Variovorax paradoxus: one gene and its partners. The main gene of each other region encodes a partner of the protein of the gene in region 3 in a complex. Links are inferred from orthologs where the notes say so. Each region holds a gene or a part of one and is shown on either strand. Other genes may lie near its edges.

Region 1 (3,521 bases), 2.8 Mb from region 3 along the record:
CGCCCACCGAGCGCGTTTGCACCGACACGTCGCGCACGAAGAACGCCGAGCGGGCTCCGCCCACCATGGCATGGCCCACCGTGAAGCCCCGCGCATCGGCATCGTCCTGGAACAGGCGCAGCGGCGGCCCCGAAAGCCGGAACACGAGATGCATCCCACCTGTGGGGAGCACGTGTTCGCGCGCGCCCGGCCGCCCCTCGTGCGGCCCATCGGGCGCGGAGGCCCACAGCAGCCGCACGAAGGGGCGCAGATGGGGGGAGGGTGGTCGGGTCAGCTGCATGACGCGGGAAGTGTCTGCCGAGCCGCCACGCGACGCAATCACCGCGCCCGCGAAATCCCCGGATGCGACGCTCGCGCTAGCATCGCTCCATGAGCAAGCCTTCCACGACCCTGATCCACCACCCCTACGTCCCGCCCGCCACCTTCGCCGCGCCGCAGCCCGGCGTGTTCAAGGCATCGACCGTGTTCTTCGCCGACGTGGCCGCCATGCGCGCGCGCGACTGGCGCACCAAAGCCGGCTACACCTACGGCCTGCACGGCACTCCCACCACCTTCACGCTGGAAGAGCGCCTGGCCACGCTCGAAGGCGGCACCGAATGCCTGCTCGTGCCCAGCGGGCTGGCGGCCATCTCGCTGGTGTCGTTCGCCTTTCTCAAGACCGGCGACGAGGTGCTGATTCCCGACAACGCCTACGGCCCCAACAAGGCGCTGGCCACCGGTGAGCTGGCGAATTTCGGCATCACACACCGCATGTACGACGCGATGAATCCGGCCGACCTCGCGGCCAAGCTGTCGGAGCGCACGCGGCTGGTCTGGGTCGAGGCGGCGGGCTCGGTGACGATGGAGTTTCCCGACCTGCCCGCCCTCGTCAACGTCTGCCGCGCGCGGGGTGTGATGACCGCGCTTGACAACACCTGGGGCGCGGGCCTGGCCTTTGCGCCTTTCGACTTCAACGACAGCGGGCAGGGCGTCGACATCTCGGTGCATGCGCTCACCAAGTACCCGAGCGGCGGCGGCGACGTGCTCATGGGCAGCGTGATCACGCGCGACGAGCGGCTGCATCGCGCGCTCAAGCTCACGCACATGCGCATGGGCTTCGGCATCGGCGTGGGCGATGTCGAGACGCTGCTGCGTTCGCTGCCCAGCATCGCGCTGCGCTATGCCGCGCACGACCGTGCGGCGCGCGAACTGGCCGGCTGGCTCAACGGCTGCGACGAGATCGCGCAGGTGCTGCACCCCGCGCTCGAAGACTCGCCCGGGCACGTGCACTGGCGCGCGCTGTGTGGTGAGACCAACCTGGCCGCAGGCCTGTTCTCGGTCGTGTTCGACGAGCGCTACAGCACCGAGCAGGTCGACCGCTTCTGCGACAGCCTGCAGCTTTTTCGCCTCGGCTATTCGTGGGGCGGCCCCATCAGCCTGGTGGTGCCGTACGACATCGGCTTGATGCGCGATGCCTCTGTGGCGCGCTGGCCTTACAAGGGAACGCTCGTTCGTTTTTCGATCGGCCTTGAAGACGTGGAGGACCTGCGCGCCGACTTGCAGCAGGCGCTGGCGCGGATGTAAAAAATCGCTTCTCGCTCTCTGGGAGCGTCATTGGGTACCGTCTTGGGACTGCACCGTTATCGCTTACAGTAGGCCACGCGCAGTCACCCTGACTGCCTCGCCCAAGGAGAAGCAGTGGCAACACCCAATTACGGCTACGAGAAGCGCCAGAAAGAGCTGGCCAAGAAGAAGAAGAAGGAAGAAAAGCTCCGGGAAAAGGCGAACCGCAAACTCAATCCGAGCAGCGACGGCTTGGCCCCCGGAGACCCGGAAACCGACGTGGCCTCGCTCGAACGCGATCCACCCACGGTGCCCGAGTTGCCCACCAAGAACGGTTGATCCGCTCCTGGCGTACCCATCAAGAAGCCGCCGCAGGCCTGCGCCTGCGGCGGTTTTTTTATTTCGGCAGCAGCTTGCGCAGCTCGGGCCAGACGTTGTCCAGCAGTTGAGGCTGTGCCGCGGCGGTCGGGTGGATGCGGTCGGCCTGGAACAGCGAGAGCGCATCGGGCGCATCGGCCACGCCCTTGAGCAGGAAGGGCACGAGCGCGGACTTGGTCGCGCCCGCTACCTTGGAGAACACCGCCTCGAAGCGCCGCGTGTAGTCGCCGCCGTAGTTCGGCGGCACCTGGATGCCGACGATCAGCACCTTTGCGCCCGCAGCCTGCGCGGCCTTGGTGATCTGCATCAGGTTGCTTTCGGTGTCCGAGAGTGGCAGGCCGCGCAGCGCGTCGTTGGCGCCGAGCTCCAGCACCACGTGGCTGGGCTTGTGCTGTGCGAGCAGCGAGGCAAGGCGCGAGCGCCCGCCGGAGCTGGTGTCGCCGCTGATGCTGGCGTTGACCACGGTGGCCGCGATCTTCTGCTGCGCAAGCCTTTTTTCCAGCAAGGGTACCCAGCCTTCGCCGCGCTTGAGGCCGTACTCTGCACTCAGCGAATCGCCGAGCACCAGGATCACCGGCTTGCCAGCCATCGGTACCTGGGCCTGAGCCTGGGCCTGCGCCGCGGTCGTCCATAGCCCCGCGCTGCCGAGCGCGGCGGTGGTCAAGATAAAGTCACGTCGATTCAAAACCAAAGCCTTTCCATGTCCCAACCCCCGTCTGATGCAATTGTCGCCGTCGAGCATGTCTTCAAGTCCGTCACCGATTCGGCCGGCACGCTGGACATTCTGCAGGACATCGATTTCACCCTCGGCGCGCGGGAAACCGCGGCCATCGTCGGCGCCTCGGGCTCCGGCAAGAGCACCCTGCTCTCGATCATCGCGGGGCTAGACACACCAACGCGCGGCACGGTGCGCATCGCCGGCGAAGACATCTTCGCCATCGACGAGGACGAGCGCGCCGCCGTGCGCGCGCAGCGCGTGGGCTTCGTGTTCCAGAGCTTCCAGCTGCTGGGCAACCTGAGCGCGCTCGAAAACGTGATGCTCCCGCTGGAGCTGGCCAACCGAAAAGATGCGCGCAAGGCGGCCACCGAAATGCTCGGCCGCGTCGGCCTCGGCCAGCGGCTCGGGCACTACCCCAAGGTGCTCTCGGGCGGCGAGCAGCAGCGTGTGGCGCTGGCCCGTGCCTTCGTGGTGCAACCGGCGCTGCTGCTGGCCGACGAGCCCACCGGCAGCCTCGACTTCGCCACCGGTGAGCAGGTGATGCGGCTGATGTTCGACCTCAATCGCGAGCTCGGCACCACGCTCGTGCTCGTCACCCACGACCGGGGCATCGCAGCCCGATGCGAGCGACGCATCACCATCGAGGCCGGTCGTGTCGCACTTAATGAAAAAGTGGCTCTGGCGCCCGCCTGACAAGCGCAATAAGCTATTAAACATAAGTAAATAGCCAGCCACACAGGAGATATTCATGGAGGAGCTTCCGCCCGACGCCGCCCTGGCGCTGCAGCGCGGCAGGATGATCGAGGCCATCAAGATCGTGCGCGCCCGCACGGGCGTGGACCTCAAGTCGGCCAAGGACGCTGTCGATCGCTACGCCGACAGG
Region 2 (3,724 bases), 2.8 Mb from region 3 along the record:
ACGTGGAGGACCTGCGCGCCGACTTGCAGCAGGCGCTGGCGCGGATGTAAAAAATCGCTTCTCGCTCTCTGGGAGCGTCATTGGGTACCGTCTTGGGACTGCACCGTTATCGCTTACAGTAGGCCACGCGCAGTCACCCTGACTGCCTCGCCCAAGGAGAAGCAGTGGCAACACCCAATTACGGCTACGAGAAGCGCCAGAAAGAGCTGGCCAAGAAGAAGAAGAAGGAAGAAAAGCTCCGGGAAAAGGCGAACCGCAAACTCAATCCGAGCAGCGACGGCTTGGCCCCCGGAGACCCGGAAACCGACGTGGCCTCGCTCGAACGCGATCCACCCACGGTGCCCGAGTTGCCCACCAAGAACGGTTGATCCGCTCCTGGCGTACCCATCAAGAAGCCGCCGCAGGCCTGCGCCTGCGGCGGTTTTTTTATTTCGGCAGCAGCTTGCGCAGCTCGGGCCAGACGTTGTCCAGCAGTTGAGGCTGTGCCGCGGCGGTCGGGTGGATGCGGTCGGCCTGGAACAGCGAGAGCGCATCGGGCGCATCGGCCACGCCCTTGAGCAGGAAGGGCACGAGCGCGGACTTGGTCGCGCCCGCTACCTTGGAGAACACCGCCTCGAAGCGCCGCGTGTAGTCGCCGCCGTAGTTCGGCGGCACCTGGATGCCGACGATCAGCACCTTTGCGCCCGCAGCCTGCGCGGCCTTGGTGATCTGCATCAGGTTGCTTTCGGTGTCCGAGAGTGGCAGGCCGCGCAGCGCGTCGTTGGCGCCGAGCTCCAGCACCACGTGGCTGGGCTTGTGCTGTGCGAGCAGCGAGGCAAGGCGCGAGCGCCCGCCGGAGCTGGTGTCGCCGCTGATGCTGGCGTTGACCACGGTGGCCGCGATCTTCTGCTGCGCAAGCCTTTTTTCCAGCAAGGGTACCCAGCCTTCGCCGCGCTTGAGGCCGTACTCTGCACTCAGCGAATCGCCGAGCACCAGGATCACCGGCTTGCCAGCCATCGGTACCTGGGCCTGAGCCTGGGCCTGCGCCGCGGTCGTCCATAGCCCCGCGCTGCCGAGCGCGGCGGTGGTCAAGATAAAGTCACGTCGATTCAAAACCAAAGCCTTTCCATGTCCCAACCCCCGTCTGATGCAATTGTCGCCGTCGAGCATGTCTTCAAGTCCGTCACCGATTCGGCCGGCACGCTGGACATTCTGCAGGACATCGATTTCACCCTCGGCGCGCGGGAAACCGCGGCCATCGTCGGCGCCTCGGGCTCCGGCAAGAGCACCCTGCTCTCGATCATCGCGGGGCTAGACACACCAACGCGCGGCACGGTGCGCATCGCCGGCGAAGACATCTTCGCCATCGACGAGGACGAGCGCGCCGCCGTGCGCGCGCAGCGCGTGGGCTTCGTGTTCCAGAGCTTCCAGCTGCTGGGCAACCTGAGCGCGCTCGAAAACGTGATGCTCCCGCTGGAGCTGGCCAACCGAAAAGATGCGCGCAAGGCGGCCACCGAAATGCTCGGCCGCGTCGGCCTCGGCCAGCGGCTCGGGCACTACCCCAAGGTGCTCTCGGGCGGCGAGCAGCAGCGTGTGGCGCTGGCCCGTGCCTTCGTGGTGCAACCGGCGCTGCTGCTGGCCGACGAGCCCACCGGCAGCCTCGACTTCGCCACCGGTGAGCAGGTGATGCGGCTGATGTTCGACCTCAATCGCGAGCTCGGCACCACGCTCGTGCTCGTCACCCACGACCGGGGCATCGCAGCCCGATGCGAGCGACGCATCACCATCGAGGCCGGTCGTGTCGCACTTAATGAAAAAGTGGCTCTGGCGCCCGCCTGACAAGCGCAATAAGCTATTAAACATAAGTAAATAGCCAGCCACACAGGAGATATTCATGGAGGAGCTTCCGCCCGACGCCGCCCTGGCGCTGCAGCGCGGCAGGATGATCGAGGCCATCAAGATCGTGCGCGCCCGCACGGGCGTGGACCTCAAGTCGGCCAAGGACGCTGTCGATCGCTACGCCGACAGGCTGGAGCGAGGGGAAGGCGATGCCCGCGGACGCGGTGCGCCTGCCGCCGCCATGCAGGACCGCGGCTTCGCCTCCATGCCCTCCATCGCACTCGCAGCCCTGGCGCAGGGCAACAAGATCGAGGCCATCCGCCTCACGCGCGAAGCCACGGGCCTGAGCCTGTCTGCGGCCAAGCGGCTGGTCGACAACCATGACGACCCGGCGCTCGGAAGTTTCAGCCCCCTGACCCAGCACATGCCCCGCCGCCCGATGGACGAACCGGGCCGCGTACATGGCGACGGCTACAAATGGCTGCCGGCGTTGATCATCGTGCTGGCGGCGGTCATGGCCTGGTTGTTGATTGCCGGAAAGGCTTGAGTCGATGATCGTTCCCCAGTTCTGGGCCGAAGGCCGTATCCAGGAGAGCGTGGGCGGCAAGCAGTTCACCGTGCGCCGCTTCGGCTGGTCCGACGAGAGCCCGCTGGCCGCGCAGGCGCACGCCGACCAGCGCACGCGCGATGCCTTCGACCGCATCGTCCACAAGGGCGAGAAGCTCGAGCGCCGCGAACGCAAGATGCCCTACAACGGCGCCGACGGCATGCCGATCCGCGAGGAAATCGTCGAGCGCCAGGGCGACACCGTCATCACGCGCAACACCTACGGCGCGCGCTGCCTCAACACGCCCGACGTGCTGTTCGTCGACATCGACTTCGAGGAGCCCTTGCGCGGCAGCGTGTTCGGCTTTGCGCTGGTGCCGGCGCTGATCGCCGGGGTGGTCGGCGGCTGGGCTGCCAAGACCTGGCTGGGCGGGCTGATCGCGGGCATCGTGGTCTTCGTCGTGGCCTGGGTCATCGGCCAGCGCAAGAAGCGTGGCGAGCACAGCGGCAACCCTGCGCCCGAGAAGCGGGCGGCCGAGCGCATCGGGCGCTTCATGCAGCAGCACCCCGACTGGCATCTGCGCATCTATCGCACGCCCGCGGGCTTCCGGGTGCTGGCGATGCACGATGTCTTCGATCCGGCCGACACCGCGGTGGCCGACTGCTTTCATGCAATGGGCGTCGACAAGGTCTACGCACGCATGTGCCGCAACCAGAAATGCTTTCGTGCCCGGGTGAGCGCCAAGCCCTGGCGCATCGGCATCGGCGAACACATGCGGCCCCAGCCGGGCATATGGCCGGTGTCGCCCGAGAAGCTGCCTGCGCGCGACGCCTGGATCGCGCGCTACGAAAAGGCAGCCGAGGGCCATGCGGCCTGCCAGTACCTGGAGAGCGTGGGCAACGGCGCGAAGGTGCATCCGAGCGCGTTGGCTGTGCAGGAACTGCACGATGAGCGCACCCGCGCGCTCAGTGGTTTGCCGATCGCCTGACCACGCGAAAGGGGCAGGCCCCGGGGTAGGGATAATCCAGGGATGTCTTCCCCCAAAGTGATCTTCGGCTTCCATGCCGTGGGCGTGCGCATCAAGACCGCGCCTAAATCGGTGCTCGAAGTGATGTTCGACGCCAGCCGGCGCGATGCGCGCATGAAACAGTTCATTGCGCGTGCGCAGGAGGCCGGTGTGCGGCTGGTCGAGGCCGACGGCCTGCGGCTGTCCAAGCTCAGCGGCAGCCACGGCCATCAGGGCGTGGTAGCGCGGGTCGAACCCGTGGCCCAGGTCCGCTCGCTCGACGAACTGCTCGAAGGCCTCGAAGAGGCCGGCACCGTGCCCCTGCTGCTGGTGCTCGACGGCGTGACCGACCC
Region 3 (4,663 bases):
CTATGTAGAACGAGAAGAACCACTGGAAGCCGCGGCTGCGCTCGTCGAGGTTCACTTCGACCTCGTAGGCACCGTTCGGGTCGGACACCAGCGTGTCGAGGTATTGGCCGTCGAGGTTGAAGCGCACTTTCAGCGGGCGGTCTTTCCAGAGGCGGCGGATCTCTGCCGTCACCACCGAGCCGGCACGGTTGACGAGCTGGTTGCGCGTGGCCTGGTCGTTCTTTTCGAGCAGGTCGTGCAGCTTCTGCGGATCGAGCCCCGCGACCTTGCACAGCTTGCCGAAGCTCTGCTGCTCGGGCGTGAGCTGGCCCCAGCCCTGGCGCCCCAGGTACTCGGCGATGTTCTGGCGGCCGGGCAGTGCGGGGTATTCGTCGACGTAGACGAAGCGCGGCAGCTTCCCGATCACCCAGGCCTGCGCGCGGGCGAGCGCGGGCGTGTCGTTGGAGATGGACAGGGCCATGTCTTCCAGCTCGGCCAGCATCTGCTCCTGCTTGTCGCTGAGCTCGGCGCCCGCCACGGCCAGCGCCTTGCGCAGTGCCTGCGCCGCCTTGACTGCGCCCGCCGACCACTTGATGTAGTCGGGGCTCATGATCATTGCGGCGTCGAAGGCGTCGGCCTCCTGCTCGAGCGTGGCCTTCGCTGCTTCCTCGGCGACTTTTTCGGCGGCGGCCTTCACGGCCGGCACGATCTTGCGGACCTTGCCCTTGATGTCGCTCACGTCGAGCGACAGCGCCGTGAGCCCTTCGAGCCCGGCCCAGCGTGCCGTGCCATAGCCGCGAGCTGCGGTGACGTGGCGCACGCCTGCCGCGCGCGGCAGGATCTCGACAAGCTCCGCCTGCTCGCTCTCGTCCAGGCTCCAGCGCGTGAAGACGACCGGGGTGTCGCCGGTGCACTCTTCCAGGCGCCGGTGGCGGGGAAAGTCCTTGATGGGGCTGAGTTCGGCCAGGCCCTCTGCGGGGTTCAGGCTGTGGAGTGCGCGCAGCAGGTTCGATTTGCCGCTGTCATTTCGACCGAGGATCGCCGTGATCTGTGTGGAGTCGATGAGGCCGCTGTCGTTGATCGAGCGAAAGTTGGTGATCTGGAATGACGCCAAGCGCATGTAGAAAGATTCTTCCGAGTGAATTGAATACGGGGTCGGGGAATGTATTGCATTCCACGACCCCGTTCGGCTCGACCCCGAAGAAAAAAATGGCTACTCGGCAGCGCGTCGCAGCGTGTCGACCACCGGGCGCCGCAGCACATCGCGCAGGCCCCACCATCCCGCGCCCAACGCCAGCACCGCGCCGGCCAGCGCGCCCGCCACCGGCACGATGGGCGAGGCAGTCCAGGTGAACTCGAACACAAAGCGCGCCAGGGCCCAGCCGATCACCGAAGCCACGATGCTCGCGAGAAAACCCGCGAGCAGCCCGACGCCCACCAGCTCGGCGCGCTGCACCTGTCGCAGCAGGCTGGCGCGCGCGCCCACCGCGCGCATCACCGCGAACTCGCGCGCCCGCTCCTCGCGCGTGGCCGTCACCGCCGCGAACAGCACCACCAGCCCGGCCGCGAGCGTGAAGCCGAACAGGAACTCGACCGCCCGTATCACCTGGTCGAGCACGCGCTGCACCTGGTTGATGGTGGCGCTCATGTCGACGTTGGTCACGTTCGGGTAGCTGCGCACCAGTGCATTGTCGAAGCCCCGTGTCTCGGGCGCGCGGAAGGCGCCCATGTAGGTGGTAGGCACGTCGGCCAGCGAGGCCACCGTGTACATCACAAAGAAATTGGCGTGCATCGAGCCCCAGTCGACCTTGCGCAGCGAGGTGATGCGCGCCTCGTTCTGCATGCCGCCGATGTCGAAGCGCAGCGAGTCGCCGAGCTTGAGGCCCAGCGTTTCGGCCAGGCCTTCTTCCACGCTCACCTCGCCCGGCGCATCCGGCGTCCACTTGCCCGCGGTGATGGTGTTGTGCGCGGGCGCATTCACGCTGTTGCTCAGGTTGAACTCGCGGTCCACCAGGCGCTTGGCGCGGTCTTCGGCGTAGTCGTCGGGCGTCACGGGCTTGTCGTTGATGGCGATCAGCCGGCCGCGAATCATCGGGTACCAGTCGAACTTGCCCACGCCCGCGTCGCGCAGCGACTTCTGGAAGGCATCGCTCTGGTCGGGCATGACGTTGATGACGAAGCGGTTCGGCGCATCGGGCGGCGTGGCCTGGCGCCAGCTCGCGACGAGGTCGGTGCGCAGCAGCACCAGCAGCACCAGCGCCAGCAGGCCGACCGACAGCGCGCTGACCTGCACCACCGCGTACGCCGGCCGCGCCGAAATCTGCCGCGTGGCCAGCACCAGCCAGCGCGGCGCCGTCGTTTCGTTGACGCTGCGTCGCAGCACCTTCACCGCCAGCCAGCTCAGCAGCGCGAACACCGCCACCGCACCCGCGAAGCCGCCGACCGCGATCAGCCCCAGCTTGATGTCGCTGCTGGCCGCCATCAGCAGCGCCGCGAAGCCCGCCACGCCAACGCCCAGCACCGCGAGCGATGCCGGCTTGAGCCCGCCCACGTCGCGCCGGATCACGCGCAGCGGCGGCACTCGGGCCAGCTGCAGCACAGGCGGCAGGCCGAAGGCGAACAGCAGCGTGAGCCCCATGCCGAGCCCGAAGGCGACGGGCCACAAGGTGGCCGCCGGCAACGCGGTTTCGACCAGCCCCGCCAGCAGCAGCACGAACACGTAGTGCACCGCGAAGCCGATCGCCACGCCCAGCCCGCTGGCCCCGATGCCGATCACCGCGAACTCGAAGGAATAGGCCACGGCGATGGTGCGCTGGCTCTGGCCCAGCACCCGCAGCATCGCGCAGTCGTCGAGATGGCTGGCCGCGAAGCCGCGCGCGGCCAGCGCCACCGCCACGGCCGACAGCAGCGCCGCAAGCAGCGCGACCAGGCTCAGGAATTTCTCGGCGCGGTCCAGCGTCTGGCGCATCTCGGGGCGGCCGCCCTCGAAGGAATCGAGCCGCACACCGCGCAGCTCGCCTTTCTTGATGGTGGCGTCGGCCCAGTCGCTGAAGCGTTTCACCGCCGCGTCGCTGCCTGCCACCGCATAGCGATAGCCGACGCGGCTGGCGGGCTGCACGAGCCCGGTGCGCGGTACGTCGGCCTGGTTGAGCATCACGCGCGGAGAGAAGCTCATGAAGCCGGCGCCCCGGTCGGGCTCCAGCGTGATGACGCGGCCGACGCGCAGGCCGGTGTCGCCCAGCAGCAGCGTGTCGCCGACCTTGAGCGCGAGCGAGTCGAGCAGCGAGGCATCGACCCACACCTCGCCCGGCGGCGGAATGTCGCGCGTGACGGCGCCCTGCCCGTCGATGGTGGTGGAGGTCTGCAGGTTGCCGCGCAGTGGGTAACCAGCGGCCACGGCCTTCAGCGCCACCAGCTTGCTGGCGCCGCCCTGTGCGTCCCCGGCTCGCGCCATGGTCGGAAAGCCGTAGGTGCCGCTGCCTTCCAGGCCCAGCGATTTCGCCTGCGCCACGAAGGCCTCGGGCGTCGGGTTGTCGCTGACGATCACCGCGTCGCCGCCCAGCAGCTGGCGCGCGTCGCGCTTGAGCCCGCCCTGCAGGCGGTCGGCGAAGAAGCCGACAGCCGTGAGCGCGGCCACGGCCAGCACCACGGCAACGATCAACAGGCGCAGTTCGCCGGCGCGCAGGTCGCGCCAGAGCGTGCGCCAACCCAGGCGGAGGGAGGCATTCATGCGCGAACGATAGCCGACGCTCAGGGGCGCGGCTGGATTCAAGGGTTATTGCGCCCTTTCGGGCCTTGATCCCGACAGGATGCTGTCGCATGATGCGACAAACGTATCCCGTTTGTCGCAAACCGGGCACTCCCGGCAAGCGAAAAACGAGGCCATAAAAACAGCCCGTTGTCAGACCCGTCCTTCCCCAAGGAGTGTCGATGCCCCGATGTCAGCGTTTGCAGATCGTCGGCCTGTGCCTTGTCGCAGGCATGCTGGCGAGTGCCTGCGATCCCAAGGTCCCAACGCCGAAGGCCGACAGTGGCACCACCGGCGCGAGTCCGACGGGCATCAAGCCCGCCGAGTCCGGCGACAAGGTCGAATCCTCCGCTTCCCACAAAGGCCCGTCCGAAGGCGGCACAGCCATCGGCGGCATGAGCGGCCCGGGCGGTGGCGGCTCTTCCGGCGGCGCGGCGCCCGCGCCGAGCGGTGGCGACGGCACTGCGGCGCCCAAGTAGCGCGGCCAGCCTGATTCATTCAATCAATCAAGTTTCCCGGCAAAAAAAGAAGATCACGATGAAACACCCCACTTCACCGCTGCAGGAGGTCACGTCATGGACATGAACCGCCGGCAATTCTTCCGCGTCAGCAGCGCGGGGCTGGTCGGCTCCAGCATCGTGGCGCTCGGCTTCTCGCCGACCGCCGCGCTGGCCGAGGCCCGCAACTTCAAGCTCGCGCGCACCACCGAGACCCGCAACACCTGCCCGTACTGCTCGGTGGGCTGCGGGCTCATCATGTACAGCCTGGGCGACAAGGCGAAGAACGTGGTGTCCGACATCCTCCACATCGAGGGCGATGCCGACCACCCCGTGAACCGCGGAACGCTATGCCCCAAGGGCGCGGGCCTGCTCGACTTCGTGCACAGCCCCAACCGCCTGAAGTACCCCGAGGTACGCGAAGCCGGCAGCACCGAGT

Evidence for each region.
Region 1: the proteins of NWF24_RS05540 (region 3) and NWF24_RS18720 are in contact, whole or in part, in a cryo-EM structure (PDB 9GE8), measured with the Escherichia coli proteins. The link is inferred for Variovorax paradoxus from one-to-one orthologs.
Region 2: the proteins of NWF24_RS05540 (region 3) and NWF24_RS18715 are in contact, whole or in part, in a cryo-EM structure (PDB 9GE8), measured with the Escherichia coli proteins. The link is inferred for Variovorax paradoxus from one-to-one orthologs.

The regions. Positions count from the first base shown.
Region 1 is NZ_CP102931.1:3,926,127-3,929,647, reverse strand. What follows is about bases 763-3,521. They hold NWF24_RS18720 (arylesterase), read right to left. Parts: upstream 2,585-3,521; coding sequence 1,940-2,584; downstream 763-1,939. Other genes in these bases: NWF24_RS18710 (ribosomal protein L7/L12), read left to right, coding at 3,387-3,521; NWF24_RS18715 (ABC transporter ATP-binding protein), read left to right, coding at 2,621-3,331; NWF24_RS18725 (hypothetical protein), read left to right, coding at 1,678-1,881; NWF24_RS18730 (PLP-dependent transferase), read left to right, coding at 763-1,563. Also shown: NWF24_RS18735 (AraC family transcriptional regulator), read right to left, coding at 1-280; more of NWF24_RS18730, read left to right, coding at 370-762. UniProt on the Escherichia coli protein: TesA is a multifunctional esterase that can act as a thioesterase, lysophospholipase and protease.
Region 2 is NZ_CP102931.1:3,924,411-3,928,134, reverse strand. Bases 1-2,962 are described here. They hold NWF24_RS18715 (ABC transporter ATP-binding protein), read left to right. Parts: upstream 1-1,107; coding sequence 1,108-1,818; downstream 1,819-2,962. Other genes in these bases: NWF24_RS18705 (hypothetical protein), read left to right, coding at 2,370-2,962; NWF24_RS18710 (ribosomal protein L7/L12), read left to right, coding at 1,874-2,365; NWF24_RS18720 (arylesterase), read right to left, coding at 427-1,071; NWF24_RS18725 (hypothetical protein), read left to right, coding at 165-368; NWF24_RS18730 (PLP-dependent transferase), read left to right, coding at 1-50. Also shown: more of NWF24_RS18705, read left to right, coding at 2,963-3,353; 23S rRNA (guanosine(2251)-2'-O)-methyltransferase RlmB, read left to right, coding at 3,396-3,724.
Region 3 is NZ_CP102931.1:1,161,387-1,166,049, reverse strand. The notes cover bases 952-4,090. They hold NWF24_RS05540 (ABC transporter permease), read right to left. Parts: upstream 3,710-4,090; coding sequence 1,193-3,709; downstream 952-1,192. Other genes in these bases: NWF24_RS05535 (hypothetical protein), read left to right, coding at 3,910-4,090; NWF24_RS05545 (ATP-dependent nuclease), read right to left, coding at 952-1,099. In the rest of the region: more of NWF24_RS05545, read right to left, coding at 1-951; more of NWF24_RS05535, read left to right, coding at 4,091-4,206.